DNA from 2 places in the Micromonospora sp. NPDC005215 genome. Region 1 is predicted to be linked to the other one. Evidence: riboswitches for the same ligand, from Rfam matches in the RefSeq annotation. Region 1 holds a riboswitch; the other holds the start of a gene.
What was found. Region 1 has a riboswitch for thiamine pyrophosphate ahead of thiE (thiamine phosphate synthase). Riboswitches for the same ligand answer to the same signal wherever they lie in the genome.
Positions count from the first base shown of each region.

Region 2: another riboswitch for thiamine pyrophosphate. It lies ahead of ABZU25_RS19905 (ECF transporter S component); the one in region 1 lies ahead of thiE (thiamine phosphate synthase).

Region 1 is NZ_JBEXHQ010000058.1:32,874-43,064, reverse strand. Features, by position in the region: gene ABZU25_RS30335 (thiazole synthase) at 1-270, opposite strand, end outside; gene thiS (sulfur carrier protein ThiS) at 267-467, opposite strand; gene thiO (glycine oxidase ThiO) at 458-1,609, opposite strand; gene thiE (thiamine phosphate synthase) at 1,603-2,229, opposite strand; TPP riboswitch at 2,224-2,333, opposite strand; gene ABZU25_RS30315 (ThuA domain-containing protein) at 2,645-8,488, shown strand; gene ABZU25_RS30310 (hypothetical protein) at 8,561-9,085, shown strand; gene ABZU25_RS30305 (aldo/keto reductase) at 9,171-10,133, opposite strand; gene ABZU25_RS30300 (ATP-binding cassette domain-containing protein) at 10,170-10,191, opposite strand, start outside.
Region 2 is NZ_JBEXHQ010000026.1:10,631-20,821, reverse strand. Features, by position in the region: gene ABZU25_RS19940 (thioredoxin reductase) at 1-177, shown strand, start outside; gene ABZU25_RS19935 (pirin family protein) at 174-935, shown strand; gene gndA (NADP-dependent phosphogluconate dehydrogenase) at 973-2,415, opposite strand; gene ABZU25_RS19925 (MTH1187 family thiamine-binding protein) at 2,520-2,819, opposite strand; gene ABZU25_RS19920 (hypothetical protein) at 3,109-3,522, shown strand; gene ABZU25_RS19915 (energy-coupling factor transporter transmembrane component T) at 3,693-4,493, opposite strand; gene ABZU25_RS19910 (ATP-binding cassette domain-containing protein) at 4,490-5,920, opposite strand; gene ABZU25_RS19905 (ECF transporter S component) at 6,031-6,624, opposite strand; TPP riboswitch at 6,700-6,804, opposite strand; gene ABZU25_RS19900 (alpha/beta fold hydrolase) at 6,911-7,741, shown strand; gene ABZU25_RS19895 (AAC(3) family N-acetyltransferase) at 7,771-8,577, shown strand; gene ABZU25_RS19890 (SIS domain-containing protein) at 8,574-9,323, shown strand; gene ABZU25_RS19885 (DUF6328 family protein) at 9,529-10,032, shown strand; gene ABZU25_RS19880 (acyl-CoA dehydrogenase family protein) at 10,136-10,191, shown strand, end outside.

The sequences.
Region 1 (10,191 bases):
GGCCAGCCGGGCCACCTTCACCGCCTCGGTCGCGGTGTGGCAGCCGGCGGTGTTGGGCAGCAGCCGTACCCCGCAGCGGTCCAGCAGGTCCAGCAGCCCGCCAGCCGTGCCCGGGGCGGTGTCCACCCGGCGCAGGGCCACTGTGACAAGCTCGGTGCCGGACGCCCGGATCGCCTGTTCCAGTACGTGCAGATTGGCGGCACCACCGGTGCCGAGGATCAGCCGCGAGGTGAACGTCTCCCCACCCAGCTCGAACGACACGCCGCTCACCCGCCCTGCGCCGCGGTGAGCACCTCGACGCGGTCACCGTCGCGCAGCGCGGTGGTCGCCCAGCCCGCCCGGGGCACCACCTCGCCGTTGACCGCGACGGCCACCCCGCGCGGTTGCGGGGCGACGGCCCGGACCAGGTCGGCCACCGACACCTCACCCGGGACGCTTCGTCCGGCCCCGTTCACCGTCAACTCCACAGGTCCCCCTTCGTCGTCGGTTCGGGCTCGCCGCCGGCCGCCGCGCCGGCGAACCGGTCCGGTCGGAAGGGCGCGAGCAGCGGATCGGGTCCGCCGGTGCACACCAGGTCCGCGATCAGGTCGGCGGTGATCGGGGTGAGCACGATGCCGTGCCGGTGGTGACCGGTGGCGGCCAGCACGTCCGGCCGGCCCGGCAGCGGTCCGAGGATCGGTGCGTTGTCCGGGGTTCCTGGGCGCAGCCCGGCGACCGCCTCGACCAGGTCGTACTCGGCCAGCTCGGGCAGCAGGTCCACGCCGGCGCGGAGCAGACGCTGCACGGCACCGGCGGTGACAGTGGTGTCCGACCGTTCCTCGACCGTCGCGCCGAGCACGACCTCGCCGTCGGCTCGGGGCACCAGGTAGACGTGCTCGCCGTCGGCGTACCCCCGGATCACGTGCCGGAAGCCCGGCGAGCCGCCGTCGGGCGCGCGGAGCCGGAGGATCTGGCCCTTCACCGGCCGCACGGGCAGGCCGGTGAGTGTGGCGGCCCCGCAGCCGGCGGCGACGACTGTGACGTGCGCGTCCACATCGGACAGGCGCGCGACCGCCTGCGGCACCAGCACCGCGCCGGCCCGCTGCGCGGCAGTGCGCAGCGCCGGCACCAGCAGTCGAGGATCGACCTGGTGGTCGGTGGGCGCGAGCGCGCCGCCACGCACCCGCGGGGCGAGCGCCGGCTCGCGGTCGCGCAGCTCGCTGGGGCGCAGCGGGGTCACCGGCAGGCCCAACCCCTGCTGGTACGCCCAGAGCCGACGCGCCTCGGCCAGGTCGTCGCCGGTCAACCCGACAAGCAGGGTGCCCTCGGTCCGGTAACCGATGTCGACGCCTGTCGCTTCGGCCAGCTCGTCGGCGAACGTGGGCCAGCGGGCGGCGGACGCCAACAACAGCTCGGTCAGCTGCCGCTCACCGAAGTACGCCTCGGCGACCGGGGCGAGCATGCCGGCGGCCACCGCCGACGCCCCCGAGCCGGGTGCCGGATCGTGCACCACCACCCGCAGCCCCCGGGCGGCGCAGCGCCAGGCGATCGCCAGCCCGATCGGTCCCGCACCGACCACCGCCACGTCCGGCCGGGGCCGGTCGATCGACGGGGACCGGTCGGTCAGCACGTCAGGGCCTGGATCAGCGTGGCGGTCGCCTGCGCCGGGTCGGCGGCGGCGGACACCGCACCGACCACCGCCACCCCGTACGCCCCGGCGGCCCGCAGCTCCGGCACCCGGGCGGCGGTCACGCCGCCGATCGCGATGACCGGCACGTCGACGGCGTCGACGACAGCGCGGACGCCGGCCGGTCCGATCGGGTCCGGCAGGCCGGGCTTGGTGCTGGTGGGGTGGCATGGGCCGACGCCCAGGTAGTTGGCTCCCGCCGCGACGGCCTCGGTCGCTGTCTCCGGCGCGCGGGCGGTGGCTCCCAGCACACCGGTGGGGCCGAGCACCCGACGGGCGGCGGCGACCGGCAGGTCGTCCGCTCCGATGTGCCCGCCGGCCGCGCCCACCGCCAGCGCCACGTGCAGCCGGTCGTTGACCAGGCAGGTCGCGTCGTACGACACGCAGAGCGCCAGCACCCGCCGGGCCAGGTCGTACGCCTCGCGGTCGGTGGCGGAGTCCTCGACCCGGACCTGCACCACCAGGTCGGCGCGGGCCACCGTGAGGGCGGCCCGGACCACTGTGAGCGGGTCCCGACCGGGTCGGGTGTCGGTGATCAGATGCAGTCGCCCCAGGGACGGCACGGCAACGCTCCTCCCTGCGCCGGCATTATCCGGATCAGGTTCGACGGTCGGGGGCTGTCAGCCCCCCTCTCAGCCCGGTACACCGGGCTCCCGTGGGTTACTTGCGTGTCACCGTACGACAGATCCGCCGGTCTGCCAAGGCGAGATTCGGCGGTGACCGTCGGGCCGGAACGCACCGAATCGAGCTAGATCTGTGGGGCGGTTCATACGGTCCTGTTCGGAATGTCGCCTGCCGTTGCAGAACCGTTACCCGCCGGCATCTTGCCGGACATTGAACCAGCCGAATTAATTTGTTCAGCGATTCGACAAAATGTCGGTGGGGGCACCCTGGCACGGTGTGACCACCGGCTCCATCAGGGACGGCCTTCGGCGAGCCGACTCCCCCGAGCTCTGTCACTACGACACAGGAGGCGGCGTGTCCCGTTCTCGTCGTGCCCGCGTACCCATCACCGCAACCCTCATCTCCCTGGCCCTCGCCTCGACGACCCTGTTCGGCACGCCCGCGCAAGCCGCGCCGGCCGCCGCACAGGTCCCCCCGCGGGAGGCGGCGGCCGGAACCCCGGTCACCCAGGTGGCGCCGAAGGCGCCCCGAAAGGCCGCCGACGATCCCTTCTCGGTCCTGGTCTTCTCCAAGACCGCCGGCTTCCGGCACGACTCCATCCCCACCGGTGTCGCCGCCATCCAACAGCTCGGCGCCAGCAACGGATTCACAGTGGACACTTCCGAGGACGGCGCCGCATTCAGCGACGCCAACCTGGCGAAGTACAAGGCCGTGATCTGGCTCTCCACCACCGGTGACGTCCTCAACGCCGAGCAGCAGGCGGCGTTCGAGCGCTACGTGAAGGCCGGCGGCGGTTACGTCGGCATCCACGCCGCGTCGGACACCGAGTACAGCTGGGCCTGGTACGGCGACCTGGTCGGCGCGTACTTCGCCAACCACCCGCAGAACCAGCAGGCCACGGTCAAGGTGGAGGATCACGCCCACCCGTCCACGGCCGAACTGCCGGACCGCTGGTCCCGGTTCGACGAGTGGTACAACTTCCAGACCAACCCGCGGCCGGACGTGCACGTGCTGGCCAGCCTGGACGAGAAGAGCTACACCCCGGGCGCGGGCGCGATGGGCGCCGACCACCCGACCTCCTGGTGTCAGGACTTCGACGGTGGCCGCTCCTGGTACACCGGCGGTGGGCACACCCGGGAGTCGTACGCCGAGCCCGAGTTCCTGTCCCACCTGCTCGGCGGCATCCGGACCGCGGCCGGTGTCGCGGACGCCGACTGCGGCGCCTCCAAGACCTCGAACTTCGAGAAGGTCTCGCTGGACAGCAACACCAGCAACCCGATGGAGCTGGACATCGCCGGAGACGGGCGGGTCTTCTACATCGAGCGCGACGGCCGGGTGCAGATCATCAAGCCGGACACCGGCAGCACCGTCACCGCCGTCGACCTGGACGTCTTCACCGGCAACGAGGACGGTCTGATCGGCATCCGGCTCGACCCGGACTTCGCCACCAACAAGTGGGTGTATCTCTACTACGCCCCGAACGACAACGTCACTCGCAACCTGCTCTCCCGCTTCACTGTGACCGGCGACACCATCGACCCGGCCAGCGAGAAGCAGGTCCTGCGGGTCGACACGCAGCGCAACACGTGCTGCCACGCCGGTGGCAGCATGACCTTCGACAGCGCCGGCAACCTCTACCTGGCCACCGGTGACAACACCAACCCGTTCGAGTCGAACTCGTACGCGCCGCTCGACGAGCGGGCGGGCCGCCAGGACTACGACTCGCAGCGCACCTCGGCGAACACCAACGACCTGCGCGGCAAGGTGATCCGGATCCACCCGGAGGACAACGGGACGTACACCGTTCCGACGGGCAACCTGTTCGCGCCGGGCACCGAGAAGACCCGTCCCGAGATCTACGCGATGGGCTTCCGCAACCCGTTCCGGATCGGCACCGACCCGAAGACCGACACGCTCTTCGTCGGGGACTACGGACCGGACGCCAACACTGACAACCCGAACCGGGGCCCGCGGGGCCTTGTCGAGTGGAACATCGTGACCCCGGGCAACTACGGCTGGCCGTACTGCACGGGAACGAACGAGGCGTACAACGACTACACGTTCCCGTCCGGCCCGAGCGGCGCGAAGTTCGACTGCGCCGCGCCGGTCAACAACTCGCCAAACAACACCGGCCTGACCAACCTCCCACCGGTCGTCCCGGCCACCGTCGACTACGGCTACGCCGGTGACGCGCGGTACCCGGAGATCGGTGGCGGTGGCGCGCCGATGGGCGGCCCGGCCTACCGGTACGACGCCAACCTCAACTCCACCCGCAAGTGGCCGGCGTACTACGACGGCAAGGCGCTGCTCGGCGAGTGGAACCAGAACAAGATGTACACGATGCAGGTGACCGCCGACGGCAAGTCGCTTGTGGACATCAACCAGTTGCTCACCGGCATGAGCATGATCCGGCCGATGGACTTCGAGTTCGGCCCGGACGGCGCGTTGTACCTGATCGAGTGGGGCAGCGGCTTCGGCGGCAACAACGACAACTCCGGCATCTACCGGATCGACTACACCGCCGGTGACCGCGCGCCGATCGCGGCGGCGTCCGCCAACCCCACCTCGGGGCCGGCACCGTTGACCGTCACCTTCTCCAGCGCCGGCTCCCGGGACCCGGACGGTGGCGCGCTCACCTACGCCTGGGCCTTCGGCGACGGGCAGACCTCCACCGAGGCGAACCCGACGCACACCTACGCGACGGCGGGCAACTACACCGCCCAGCTCACCGTGACCAACCCGAAGGGCCGTACCGCGGTGGCCAACGTGCCGGTCACCGTGGGCAACACCGCACCGACGGTGACCATCGAGTTCCCGCCGGACGGTGGCTTCTTCAACTGGGGTGACCAGGTCCGTTACACGGTCAAGGTGACCGACCCGGAGGACGGGCAGATCGACTGCGCCAAGGTGAACCTCCAGGTGCTGCTCGGTCACGACGAGCACGCCCACCCGCTGGAGCAGCACACCGGCTGCACCGGCACCGTCCAGACGTCGCTCGCCTCCGGGCACGGCGCCGAGGCGAACGTCTTCGCGGTCTTCGAGGCCACCTACACCGACGAGGGTGGTGCCGGCGGCGCCGGCGCGCTCACCGGCCGGCAGATCGAGGTCCTCCAGCCCAAGCAGAAGCAGGCCGAGTACTTCACCGCCACCGGACGGGCATCGGTGAGCACCGGCGGCGGAGACGCCGGCGTGCAGCGGGAGGCCGGGGCCGACACCGCCGGTGGCGGCCAGAGCATCGCGTTCATCGAGGACGGTGACTGGTGGTCGGTCGCTCCGGCGGACCTGACCAACATCACCGAGATCCGGTTCCGGGCCGCCTCGGCCGCCGCTGGCGGTCGGATCGAGGTCCACGCCGGTGCGGTTGACGGACCGGTGGTCGCCACGGCCGTCGTGCCGTCGACCGGGGCGTGGCAGACGTACACGGACGTGAGCGCGCCGGTCACCGGTGCCGCGAGCGGCTCGCTGTACTTCGTTGCCCGCGATCCGAACGGCGGAACGGGTTCGCTGTTCAACGTCAACTGGATGGACTTCGTCGGCCGCGGTGTCACCGAGAACGCGCCGCCGGTGGTCAGTGCCACGGCCACCCCGGCCACCGGCACCGCACCGGTCACCGTCGCCTTCGACGGCACGGCCACCGACGCCGAGGGCGACACCCCGCTGACGTACGCCTGGGACTTCGGTGACGGCGGCACGGCGACCACAGTGGACGCCAGCCACACCTACACCAACCCGGGCACCTTCACGGCCACCCTCACGGTGACCGACAGCAAGGGCGCCAAGGCGTATGCCACGGTGCCGGTGCGGGCGAACGCTCCGGACACGTCCTGCCTCGGGGCGCGTTCGGACGACTTCAACGGCAACAGCCTCGACAAGGCCCGCTGGACGAGCGTGGTCCGGGAGAACCAGCTCTACTCGCAGAGTGGCGGCGCACTGCGGCTGCCCACCGGGGTCGGTGACCTCTACGGGGCTCGCAACGACGCCACCAACCTGGTGCTCCAGGCGGCCCCGACCGGCGCCTGGGAGATGACCACCAAGGTCACCCTCCCGGTGACTGCCAACTACCAGCAGGCCGGCCTGCTGGTCTACGGCGACGACGACAACTACGCCAAGGTGGACCTGCTCTACAACGGCAGCCGTCGGGTGGAGTTCATCCGGGAGACGGCGGCCACGCCGCGCAACGACGCCGCCGATGCCACCAACGCACCTGCCGGTGACACCGTGTACCTGCGGATCACCAGCGACGGGACGAACCTGACCGCGTCCGCCTCGGGCGACGGGCAGACCTTCACCCCGGTCGGCCGTTCGGCCGCGCTCGCCGGCATCACCAACCCGCGGATCGGGGTCTTCGCCCTCAACGGCGGCACCGAGGCGCCGGTTGTCGACGCCGCGTTCGACTCGTTCCAGGTCACGCCGGACGCCCCGGCCGGCCCGGTCGACCCGTCGGACGAGTTCACCGGCAGCTCGCTGGACAAGTGCCGGTGGGACGCCATCACCCGGGAGGACCCGAACGGTTACCGGGTCACCGACGGCGCGCTGCGGATCGACGTGCCCAACGGTGACATCTACGGCACCGACAACACCGGGCCGAAGAACTTCATCCTCCAGACCGCGCCGTCGGGCGACTGGACCCTGGAGACGAAGGTCGACGGCAGCCTGCTGAACGAGCAGTACCAGCAGGCCGGTCTGCTCGTGCAGGCGGACGACGACAACTACCTGAAGTTCGACTTCATCGCGGACAACCAGGCCGGCTCGGCGGTGACGCGGCGGATCGAGTTCCGCAGCGAGATCGCCGGGACGGTACAGCAACCGCAGCCCGACGTGACCAACCTGACCGATGCGGTGTGGCACCTGCGGCTGGCCCGCACCGGCGACACGTTCACCGCGTCGTACTCGGCGGACGGGACGACCTGGACCGCGCTGGAGGCACTGACCAACAGCGCGGTGGGGGCCACCCCGAAGGTCGGGCTGTTCACCCTCGGCGCCAACCAGACGGCGTCGAAGACCGCCTCGTTCGACTACTTCCGGCTCAGCACGGAGGTAGCCGACGAGACCGCGCCGGTCACCACGGCGGCGGTTTCCGGCACCCCGACCGACGGGTGGTACACCGGGCCGGTGACGGTGACGCTCACCGGCGCCGACGAGGCTGGCGGTAGCGGGCTCGCCGGTACGGAGTACCAACTCGACGGGGCCACCACCTGGACGGCGTACACCGCTCCGGTGGTCGTCACCGGAGACGGCGAGCACGAGCTTCGGTTCCGCTCGACGGACAAGGCCGGCAACGTGGAGGAGACGAAGACCGTCTCGGCCAAGATCGACGCAACCGCGCCGGTGACCTCGGCGACGTTCGCTCCGGCGAACGACGCCGGCTGGCACAACGGGACGATCCCGGTCGTGCTGACCTCGACCGACGCCGGTTCCGGCGTGAAGACGGTGGAGTGGTCGCTGGACGGTGGCGCGTGGACGCCGTACACGACGCCGGTCGCGGTGACCGGTGACGGGCAGCACGAGCTGCTGTACCGCTCCACCGACAAGGCGGGCAACGCCGAGACGCTCAAGTCGGCGATCCTGAAGATCGACGGCACCAAGCCGACGCTGCTCGTGTCCGGAATCGCCGACGGCCAGCTCTACGGAGACAGCCAGGATGTTCGGGTGTCCTGGCAGGCTGTCGACCCGACCTCGGGCATCGCGACAGTGGTCGGCAAGTTGGACGGCCAGGCGTACGCCAGCGGCACCTTGCAGGCCATGTACGAGCTGCCGCTCGGCCTGCACGAGTTGACAGTGACCGCGACCGACAAGGCGGGCAACGAGACCACCTCGGCGGTACGGTTCTTCGTCACCACCTCGTTCCGGGACATGCAGAACCTGCTGGACCGGTTCAAGGCGACGGGTCGGCTCTCGGCCAAGGCGCACAAGCAGTTGACGGCGAAGCTCGACGCGGCCCGTCAGGCCGAGGCGGCCGGCAACGACAACAAGGCGATCAAGCAGTTGACCGCGTTCCGCACGCTCGCCGCCGACGCCACACTGGTGGCTGAGGCGGAGGTCCGGGATGTCCTGGTCCGGGACACCGACGCGATGATCGTTCGGCTTGGCGGCGCGGCCAGCAAGGCCGGCGTCAAGGCGAACGACGGCGAACCGGTCAAGGGCACCGGGCGGCTCGGTGGCGATGCCACCCGGCTGGCACCCGGTCGCCAGCTCTGATCCGACGAGGCCCCTTCCCGACGCTGCGGCGTCGGGGAGGGGCCTCCCTCATTCGTAGTTGAGGAGATGTCCGTGACGGTTATCCGCAAGGTGTTGGCCGCCGTGTTCGCCGGACTGGCCCTGACCCTGTTCTCCGCTGCCCCGGCGGCCGCCCAGGCCGAAAAGATCAAGCTGACGGTGGCCGGCGACGGGGCGGTGGGGGTCACCATCCAGGCCACCTACGCCGATGGCCGGCGGCTGGACCGGGTGGTGCGGTTGGTGCTCACCGGCACCGGCCCGGACGGGCAGAAGGTCGGGCCGGTGCAGTTGGAGCCGCAGCCGGAGGGGCAGGGCTTCTACAGCAGCGGCCCGGTGCTCACCGCCGGTACGTGGAAGGTGACTGTGAACTCCCCCGCTCCACTGCCGGGCGAGGCCACCGCCACGGTGCAGGCCCGTGCCGCGCAGTCTCCGCCGGCACCGAAGCCGGTCGCGGTGACCAGGCCCACGGACGGAGGCGGGGCGGGCGGCTGGTGGCCGTTCGCGGCGGCCGGCCTGGTCCTCGTCGCCGCGGCGATGGGGGTGGCCATGCTGTTCGGCCGCCGCCGCACCACTACCTGATCGACCGGCGTTTCACCAACCGGGCCGGGCCGCGACGAGCGGCCCGGCCCGGTGTCGTCTGATCAGGAGGCAGTGTCATCGCGGCTCAGAGGATGGCGCGCAGTGCCGCCAGGTCCTCGTCGCTGGGCTCCCAGGTGCCGGCAGCGGCGTTGGCGTGCACCTGCTCGGGCGTGGTGGCACCGGCGATCACCGAGGTCACCGCTGGCTGGGCGGCCAGCCCACCGATCGCTACCTGGAGCATGGTCACACCCCGTTCGGCCGCGTACGCCTCGATCGCCTCGATGGTGTCCCAGTCGGCTGCGGCGAGCCGCTCCGCGTACCGGCCACCGCCGGAGAGCCGGCTGCCGGCCGGCGGCTGACCCGAGCGCTTGTACTTGCCGGTGAGCAGCCCGTTGGCGAGCGGGAAGAACGGCAGCATGCCGAGGCCGAACCGCTCGCAGGCCGGGATGATCTCGGTCTCCACCGAACGCTCCAGCAGGCTGTAGTGGTTCTGCGCGCTGATGAAGCGGGCCCGGCCGTTGGACGAGGCGACCCAGTCCGCGTCGGCGATCTGCCAGCCGGCGAAGTTGGAGTTGCCCAGGTAACGCACCTTGCCGTCGCGGACCAGATCGTCCAGGGCGGCCAGGGTCTCGTCGATCGGGGTGCCCGGGTCGGGCTCGTGCATCTGGTAGAGGTCGATGTGGTCGGTGCCGAGCCGGCGCAGCGACGCCTCCACCGCGCGGGCGATGTAGCGCCGCGAACCGCGGGCCCCGAAGTCCGGCCCGTTGAGGCCGTTCATGTCCATGCCGAACTTGGTGGCCACCACCACGTCGTCGCGGCGACCCTTGAGGGCCTGCCCGAGCAGCTCCTCGGAGCCGCCCTGCGGTTCGCCGTAGATGTCGGCGGTGTCGAACAGGGTGATCCCGGCGTCCAATGCGGCGTCCACCACCGCTCGGGTGCCGTCGAGGTCCAGCTTGCGGCCGAAGTTGTTGCAGCCGATGCCGACCACGGACACCACGAGCCCGGAGTCGCCCAACCGGCGATAGGTCATGTCAGTCACGCGATCCACCCTATGCCGGTCTGGCGCGCCGTCGTCGAGGACCGGTCAGCCGACGTCCCAGACCGGC
Region 2 (10,191 bases), on a different contig from region 1:
GGTGAGCCGATCTGTGCGCAGGTGGCCGACATCTGTGCCGAGATCGCCGAGCAGCACTGCGCCGAGTTCGGTCACACACCGCAGTTGCGGACCGGTGAGATCGCCGAGCTGGCCACCGGTGAGCCGGCCCTCACCTGGGCACCCACGACCCCCGACACCGCGCAGCGTGCCTGGTGACCGCTCCCGCGCCGTCGGTCGACGTGCGCCGCGCCGACGACCGCTTCGCCACCCGGATCTCCTGGCTGGACTCCAAGCACTCGTTCTCGTTCTCCCGGCACTACGACCCGGCCAACACCCACCACGGCCTGCTGCTTGTCAACAACGACGACGTGGTGCGCCCGGGGGCCGGCTTCGAAACCCACCCGCACGAGGACATGGAGATCATCACCTGGGTGCTGCGCGGCTCCCTGGTGCACCAGGACTCCACCGGCCACTCCGGGGTGATCTACCCGGGCCTGGCCCAGCGGATGAGCGCCGGCACCGGCATCCTGCACTCGGAGAAGAACGACGCCTGGCGACTCAACAACCAGGAACCACACACCGACCCGGTCCACTTCGTGCAGATGTGGGTGCTCCCCGACGAACAGGGCGTCGACCCCGGCTACGAGCAGCTGGAGATCGAGGACGAACTCCTCCGCGGCGGCCTGGTGCCGATCGCCTCCGGAATGGACCGCTACGACGGTGCGTCCGCGATCCGGATCCGTAACCGGTACGCGACCCTGCACGCCGCCCGCCTCACCCCCGGCGACGCCGTCACCATCCCCGACGCGCCCTTCGTGCACCTGTACGTGCCCAACGGCACGGTGACCCTGGAGGGCAGCGGCCCGCTCGGCACCGGCGACGCGGCCCGGCTCACCATGACCGGCGGCCGGCGGGTCACCGCCGACGAGCCGGCCGAGATCCTCGTCTGGGAGATGCACGCCACCGTCACCTGACCCCACCAGCGGCGGGGCCAGGTGACCGGCGTCGACGTCAGGCGGGGGACTCGGTACGGTCCGCGGCCCAGGTGGTGTGGAACGAGCCCTCGCGGTCCACCCGCTGGTAGGTGTGCGCGCCGAAATTGTCCCGCAGGCCCTGGATCAACGCGGCGGGCAGGCGCTCGGCGCGCAGCGCGTCAAAATACGCCAACGACGAGGAGAACGCCGGGGTCGGCACACCGGCCCGGGTCGCGTCGGCCACCACCCGCCGCCAGCTCGGCACACCAGCGGCGACCGCCTCGGCGAAGTACGGTGCCACAAGCAGCGTCGGCAGGTCCGGCTTCTCGTCGTACGCCTCGCGGATCCGGTCGAGGAAGCGGGCCCGGATGATGCAGCCGCCCCGCCAGATCGTGGCCGTGCCGCCGAGGTCGATGTCCCAGTTGAACTCCTGGCTGCCGGCGCGGATGTGGTCGAAGCCCTGCGCGTACGCCACGATCTTGGAAGCGAGCAGCGCCCGGCGGACGTCCTCGACGAACGCGTCCCGGTCGGCGACCTGCCACTGCTCACCCGCGTCCGGGAACGCCCGCCGTGCCGCCTCCCGCTGGTCGACGTGCCCGGAGAGCGAGCGGGCGAAGGTCGCCTCGGCGATCCCGGTGATCGGAATGCCCAGGTCCAGGGCGCTCTGCACGGTCCATCGACCGGTGCCCTTCTGCTCGGCCCGGTCCTGCACGATGTCGACGAACGGGCGGCCCGTCGCCGCGTCGGTGTGCGCGAGCACATCGGCGGTGATCTCGATGAGGAACGACTCCAACTCGCCGCCGTTCCAGTCGCGGAAGATCTCCGCGATCTCCGCCGGCTTCGCGCCCAGACCGGCTCGAAGCAGGTCGTACGCCTCGGCGATGAGCTGCATGTCGGCGTACTCGATGCCGTTGTGCACCATCTTGACGAAGTGCCCGGCGCCGTCCGGCCCGACATGGGTGCAGCACGACACGCCGTCCACCTGGGCGGCGATCTTCTCGAACATCGGGCCGAGCCTGGCGTACGACTCGGCGGAGCCGCCGGGCATGATGCTCGGCCCGAGCAGCGCGCCCTCCTCGCCACCGGAGACGCCGGTGCCGCTGAAGTGCAGCCCCTGCGCGCGCAGCGCCTCCTCCCGACGGCGGGTGTCGGCGAAGTGGGCGTTGCCGCAGTCGACGATGATGTCGCCCTCCTCCAGCAGCGGCACCAACTCGTCGATCACCGCATCGGTGGGCGCGCCCGCCTTGACCATCACGATCACCGCGCGGGGCCGTTCCAGCGACGCCACGAAATCAGCCATCGTCTCGCCGGGCACGAACGTGCCCTCGTCGCCGTGCTCGGCGATCAGGCTCCGGGTACGCGCAGGCGTCCGGTTGTGCACCGCCACCGTGAAGCCGTTGCGGGCCAGGTTGCGGGCCACGTTCCGGCCCATCACCGCCAACCCGGTCACACCGATCTGCGCCGTCGCCTGCTCAGCCATTCGTGCCGCCACCTCTCGCCGTCGGACTTCCGTGCTAGGACCGTATCGCGGTGCGGCGAAACGTGGGCGTGTCGTCTCGACAGCCGGTTACCGGCCAATGCTGCTCAGCTCTGCTGGGCCAGGCGATCCTCCACATGCGCCACCTTCGCGGTGAGCGCGTCCGTCACCCCCGGGCGGATGTCGGCCTTGAGCACCACGCTCACCCGGGGCGCCTGCGCGGCCACCACGTCGACCGCCCGCTTGACGACCGCCATCACCTCGTCCCACTCACCCTCGATCGTGGTGAACATGGCATCGGTGCGATTGGGCAGGCCCGAGTCGCGGACCACGCGTACCGCCTCGGCGACCAGGTCACCGACAGACTCACCGACACCGAGCGGGGTTACCGAGAACGCGATAAGCATGCCGCCGATGGTGCCAGGAAAATCGGCTGCGCCGAGGAACGACCAGCCGATAGTGTGCGGGTATGCGCTACTGACGCCCCTTCTCCGAGCCGGCCCGCCGCCCCGCGACGCGGTCCGTGCGCTCCTGGGCGTCCCGCATCCCACCCGCAGTTCGGCGGCGCTGGCCCGGCCCGACCCCGGTGAGCAGTCTCTCTCCCGTTCGACCGTCGCGCGCGGCGGTCACCAGCCGATCCGACCGACCGCCGGAACGCGGGACCGGCCGAGCCGGTCGGCACCGAAGGAGGCCCGGATGCCTGCCAGGCGCAATCCGAAGAAGACCCGTACCCCCAGGGCGACGCCACTCGGCATTAACCCGGCGGCCGAGCACGGCCCGCTCCTACCCACCCGCCCCGACCTCGCCGTCGAACCGGTCGAGCCGGCGGTGCCGGCGCTGCTGGTCGAGCCGGGGTTGCCGGCGCTGCTGGTCGAGCCAGGGCTGCTGGTCGAGCCGGGGCTGCCGGTGGCGGCTGTCTCGGATGCGTTGGCGCTGCCGGTCGACGTGCCGGCGGCGGTCGACGCGCCCGCGGTGGAAGATCTGCCCAAGGCGGCCGGTCGACCGACGGCACCGACGGCGGGTCCGCCGCAGGGTGGCGGCAACCGCTCGGGCAACGGCCGCAGCCAACAGGCCGGCCAGACCCGCCGCTACGCCTTCCGCCGCAGCTGACCGATCCTCCCCGGCCCCGCCGTCCGTGGGCGCTGGAGGGTGACAGCAACATCAGGGATGTAGTGGCCTCCTTCGCCAACGAGGCCACTACATCCCTGATGTTGTGCGGATCTTGCCCGCGGGCAGCGGGCAGCGGGCAGCGGGCGGCGCGCGGACAACCGGGGGTGGGCTCAGCTGATCAGGGGGCGGAAGGTGCCGACCAGGACGCTTGTCGTGAGGGCGGCGCCAGCCAGCACGGCGGCCCCGGCGATGAGGAGCGCGTCGGCGCGGGTGAAGCGTTGGTGGCGGGCCACGGTCCGGGGCGTGCCGGCGTCGAAGCCCCGGGCGTCCATCGCGACGGCGAGGCGGGTGCCCCGGCGGATCGCCCCGACCAGCAGCGCGAACGCGGTGGAGGCGAACAGTCGCAGCTTCGCGACCGGGTTGCGTCCCGCGTCGACGCCGCGTGCGCGTCGGGCCATGCTGATCATCTGCCACTCCTGTCCGAGCAGCGGCACCAGACGAAACGCGGCCAGCGCTCCGATGGCGAACCGGGCCGGCGCCTTCGCGTTCTGGATCAACGCGTCGGCCAGGTCGGTGGGGTCGGTGGTCGCGAAGACGATCACACCGGGCAGGGCCACCGCGAAGACGCGCAGCACCAGCCCGAGCGCGGTGAGCAGCACGCCGGTGCTCACCAGGACCGGTCCCGCGTCCAGCAGGACCCGGCCGGACCGGTCGGCGGCGAAGAGCACCAGGGTGACCAGGATGCCGGCGGCACTGAGGAGCAGCGGCCAGGCCCGCCGGGCCAGCACCCGGTAGCCGATGCCGAACAGCGGCAGCACGGCGAGTTCGAGCGCGATGGCGATCGCCGGGGCCAGTGGGTCCAGGGTGGCGAGCAGGGTGAACGAGAAGACCAGCGCGGCGGCGACCTTCGCCACCGGGTTGCGGCGGGCCAACGGCGCACCGGGCGCGGCGACTGGCTCAATGTTGATCATCGGGCGTCGTCCGCGGCCCGTCGCAGGGTGACGGTTCGGTCGGCGAGCGCGGCCACGAAGTCCGCGTCGTGGGTGACCGCGACCACGCCGTGTCCGGCGTCGCGTAGGTCGGCGAAGAGATCCACAAGCTCCCGCCAGGTCCGCCGGTCCTGACCGAAGGTGGGTTCGTCGCAGATCAGCAGGCGGGGCGCGGTGGCCAGGGCGGTCGCCACGCTCAGCCGCCGCGCCTCACCACCGGAGAGGGTGTACGGGTTGGCGGCGGCGAGGTGGACCAGTCGCAGCCGTTCGAGCAGCCCGGTCACGGTCTCCTTGACGGCCGCCTCGGGCTGACCGGTCCGGCGTGGGCCGAGCGCCAGCTCGTCGAAGACGGTGCTGGTGACGAACTGGTGCTCCGGATCCTGGAAGACCGACCCGATCCGCCGGGCCAGTGCGGGTGCCCGCCAGCGGTGCGGTGGAGTGCGGTGGTCGGTGCCGGCCAGCTCGACGGAGGCGGTGACGCGTCCGCCGCCCGGCCGGAGCAACCCGCCGAGCAGCAACGCCAGGGTGGACTTGCCGGCGCCGTTGGGTCCGCGAACGGCGAGTGCCTCGCCGGCGCGTACCGCCAGGTCGGTGCGGCCCAGCCGGGGTGGCAGGCCGAGCCGGTCGGCGGTGAGCAACAGCTCCCCGGGCGCGGCGGTGGCGGGTCGGGGCGTGCTGGGGTGACCGGGCACCCAGACCCCCTCGGCGGCCAGCGCCGCGCCGTGTGCGGCGAAGACCGCCTCGGGTGTGCCGTCCGCGCGGACCCCGCCGCCCGGTTCCAGGACGATCACCCGGTCGACAAGCGGCAGCGCCTCGGCGACCCGGTGCTCGACCAGGATCAGCGTGGTGTCGGCGTGCAGCGCGCCGGCCACCGCCTGGCGGACGAGGTCGGCCCCGGCCGGATCGAGGTTGGCGGTCGGCTCGTCGAGCAGCAGCAGCTCGGGACGCAACGCCAGCGCGCCGGCCAGGGCGAGGCGTTGCTGCTCGCCGCCGGAGAGCGCGGCGGTGGGGCGGTCCCGGGGGTACGGGAAGCCGACGCGGTGCAGCGCCTCGTCCACCCGGGGCCAGATCTCGTCGGCCGGTACGCCGCGGTTCTCCAGCCCGAACGCGACGTCGTCGCCGCAGCGCGCCATCACCAGTTGGGTTTCCGGGTCCTGGAAGACGATGCCGACCCGTTCCCGCCCCTTGCGCGGGTCGAGCCCGTCGATCTCGACGGTGCCCTCCTGTTCGCCGGAATCCTCCGGCAGCAGCCCCGCCAGCGCGCTGAGCAACGTGCTCTTGCCGGCCCCGGACGGCCCCAGCAGCAGCACCCGCTCCCCAGCCTCAACCCGCAGGTCAACCCCGCGCACAGCCCAGGCGCGCCGCCCGGCATGCCGCCACCCGAACCCCCGCAGCAGTACCCCGCCCACACCCACCCCCTCCCGGCCGCGCCCGTCCCCAGTCCGTTGATCAAGAGGTTCGCGTCAGAGCATCGCCCTCCGTTGACGCGAACCTCTTGATCAACGTCATCGGGTGGGGGTCAGATCAGGGCTCGGTTTCGGCCTACCGGGAAGCGGTCCAGGACGCCGGTGTTGGCCAGGGCCTTCGTCAGCAGCCAACCGCCGACGCCGGCGATCACTGTGGCGCTGACGATGGTGATCAGCGCGTACGGGATGCGGTAGTCGCCTAGCGCGTAGTCGACGTTCCACACGAAGAAGTCGAACAACGCGGCGCTGAGACCGGTCAACGCGCCGGCCAGCATCGCGGTCGGCAGCCGGTACGACCGGTACCGGAAGGCGGCGAACGCCAGCTCGGCGCCGATGCCCTGCACGATGCCCTGCGGGATCACCGTGCCGGCCCACTGGCTGCCCAGCAGTGCGGACAGGACCGCGGCCACCGTCTCGCAGTAGAGCGCGGCGCCGGGCTTGCGGATGACCAGACCGCCGATCACGGCCGGCATCAGCCACACGCCGTAGAGCAGCGTCTGCGCCGGCGGGAAGAACGCGAACGCACCCTCGGTGGCGCTCCAGACCAGGCCCCAGGCCCAGAAGATGACGCCGAAGGCGACAGCGATCACCGAGGCGACCACGATGTCGACCGTCCGCCAACGGCTGGTGTCGGCTGTGGATTTCATGTGTTGCTCCCAGTTCTGCGTGCGAACCAGGAGAAGACGCACGCCGCGCGTCCGGTGGCACCGGACGGCGGCGCGGCTGGAGGTCGACCGAACTCCCTGCGCTGGCATTACCCAGATCAGGTTCGAGGGTCTGCGGGCGTGCCCGCACTCTCAGCGCTGTGCGCTCCCCTGTCGGATGTGAAGTTGTCTCGTCGACGCTAACACCGACCAGGGGTGCCAGCCCAGCAGGGCGTCTGCCCGACTTGGCGTTCAGCCAGCCGTACGCCGACTGGGTAGGCTGACGATCATGCGGGTCGACGCGCGAGGTCTCACGTTCGAGGTAACCGCCGGCGGTCCGTCGGACGGCGTACCCGTCCTGCTGCTGCACGGCTTCCCGCAGCACAGCGGCGAATGGGACGACGTGGTGCCCGCGCTGCACGCGGCCGGGCTGCGCACGTACGCGCTGGACCAGCGCGGGTACTCGCCCGGCGCCCGGCCGACGGCGGTGGCCGACTACCGGATCCCCGAACTGGTCGCCGACGTGGTGGCGGTCCTCGACGCCCTGGGGCTGGACGCCGTCCACCTGGTCGGCCACGACTGGGGCGCGATAGTGGCCTGGGCGGTCGCCGCCGGGCACCCCGACCGGGTCCGCACGCTGACCGCGGTGTCCGTGCCGCATCCGGCAGCCATGGCGTACGCCCTGACCAACGACGGCCAGCAGAAGGCCCGCTCGTCGTACATCACAGTGTTCCGTAAGCCCGGTACGGCGGAGAAGGTGCTGCTGGCGTGGCACGCGACAGCGCTGCGCAGGCTGCTCGGCGGGGTGGGCGACGGGCCCCGGGTGGACCGCTACGCGGCCCCGATGCGCGAGCCGGGGGTGCTCACCGCCGCGCTGAACTGGTACCGGGCGATGTCCCGCGCCGACCTGGCCGGCGTCGGCCCGGTCGCGGTGCCCACCACCTACGTCTGGAGTGACCGGGACGTCGCCATCGGCCGGACCGCCGCCGAGGCGTGCGCGGCGAACGTCACGGGGGCGTACCACTTCGTGCGGTTGCCCGGTGTGAGTCACTGGATTCCGGACACGGCGCCGGGCCCGCTCGCCGAGGCGATCCTGGCTCGGGCCGGCGGGACGACCTGAGCCGTGCGGGTCGGTCAGGAAGGGGCACCGTGACGACGAACACCAGCGGGCCGGGCACTCGACGCTCGCTCGCCGCGCAGCTGCGCCTGCTGGGCGTACGCCCCGGCGGGACGCTGCTGGTGCACGCCTCGCTGCGTACCCTGGGATTCGTCTCCGGCGGGTCGCACGCGGTGGTGCTCGCGTTGCGCGACGCTCTCGGCCCGGACGGCACCATCGTGGTGCCCACCCACACGCCCGACAACAGCGACCCCGCGCAGTGGCGCAATCCGCCGGTGCCGGTGGACTGGTGGCCGCTGATCCGCGCAGAGATGCCGGGCTTCGACCCGGCGGTGACCCCGAGCCGGCACATGGGCGCGGTCGCCGAGACGGTTCGCGGCTGGCCCGGCGCCCTGCGCAGCTCGCATCCGCACGTGTCGTTCGCCGCGCTCGGCCCGGCCGCCGAGCAGGTGGTGGCCGGGCACACCCTGGCCGACATGCTCGGTGCGGGCTCCCCGTTGGCCCGGCTCTACGACCTGGACGCCGACGTCCTGCTGCTCGGCGTGGACCACTCCGTGAGTACCTCGCTGCACCTGGCCGAGTACCGCTGCCCGGGTTCGCCCCGCGAGCGGGTCGGCGCCGCGGTGCGGACCGGCGACGGTGGTCGGGAGTGGGTGTGGTGGCAGGACGTACGGCTCGACGCGGACGACTTCACCGCGCTGGGTACGGACCTGGAGGCCACCGGGGCGGTTCGCACCGGACCGGTCGGCACCGGGACCGGCAGGTTGATGCGCCAGCGGGCGGCGGTCGACTTCGCGACGCGCTGGCTGGACCGGAACCGGACGACGGAGGACGCATGACGGTGAGTGCCGAGGCATATCTGGCCGTGGTGACCGAGACGATCGGCCGGGTGGCCGCCAGCCAGCGGGAGGCGGTGGGACGGGCCGCCGACCTGATCGCCGACGCCGTCCGCGCCGACGGGGTGGTGCACGCGTTCGGCACCGGGCACTCCGAGGCTCTCGCCATGGAGATCGCCGGCCGGGCGGGGGGTCTGGTGCCGACCAACCGGATCGCGCTGCGTGACCTGGTGCTGCTCGGCGGCGAACCGGCCGAGCGGCTCGGCCCGCTGCTGGAGCGGGACCCGGCGGTCGCGCACCGGCTCTACGAGTTGGCGCCGGTGCGGCCCACCGACGTCTTCGTGCTGGCCTCGAACTCCGGGGTCAACGGCGCGATGGTGGAGTTCGCCACGCTGGTCAAGGAACGCGGCCACGCCCTGGTGGCGATCACCTCCGCGCAGCACTCGGGCCGGATGACCTCCCGCCACCCGTCCGGGCGCAAGCTGGCCGACCTCGCCGACGTCGTGCTCGACAACGGCGCGCCGTACGGTGACGCGACGCTGCCGCTGCCCGGCGGCGGCGCGGTCGGCGCGGTCTCCTCGATCACCGCGGCGCTGCTGGCCCAGCAGGTGACGGTGGAGGTGGTGGCCCGGCTGCTGGCGGCGGGAGAGCGGCCGCCGGTCTACCTGTCGGCGAACATCCCCGACGGCGACGCGCACAACACGGAGCTGGAGGCCCGGTACGCCGGTCGGATCCGACGCGGGTCCTGAGGCCGTCGCGGGGCGAGCGGTCGCCGCGACTCCGCAGCCGACAGGCGTTGCCGGTCGTCCGGCAGCGGTTCGCGTGGCCGGCGACGTGTGAACCGGTGATGAACAGCGAATGTCGTGAAGCCGTTTCGCGCTCAGCCGGGTGGGGCATTGGCGTTGCTGCCGGCGGCCGGGACCGCCGGCAGTAGCGTCGCACCGGAGGTAGCGCGTGTCCAAGGAGACCGAGAAGCAGCGTTGGCAGCGTAATTTCGCCGACCTGTTGCAGGAGTTGCGGGTCGCACAGACGGGCGTGCAGATCCTCTTCGCCTTCCTGCTCACCCTGCCGTTCAGCAACGGGTTCACCCAAACCAGCGAGTTCCAACGCGACGTCTACATCGTCGCGCTGCTCGCGGCGGCCGCCGCCACCGCGATGATCATTTCACCGGTGGCGTTCCACCGGGCGTTGTTCCGGCAGGGGCGCAAGCCGGAGCTGGTGCGCTACGCACACCGGATGGCCACCGGTGGTCTCGCCTTCATGCTGATCGCGATGGTCAGCGCGGTGCTGCTGATCACCGACTTCGTGCTGGACCGGCCGATCGCCTTCGTGCTCAGCGCGCTGACCGGGCTCTGGTTCGTCACATTCTGGGCGGCCCTGCCGTTCGCCCGCCGCAACTGGGGTGAGGACGACATCGACGACGAGGACGACGACCCGGACGAGGTCGCCGACCGCTGACCGAGGCAGACCTCCACGAGTGCTACCCCTGGGTAACACCCGGGGGTAACGTGACGGTAGTCGCACACGTCGAGCAGCCGCACCGAGGTTCGAGGGGGCAGCCGTGACCACGACAAAGGACGACCGACCAGCACCGGACGGCCCGGATTCCGAAACCAC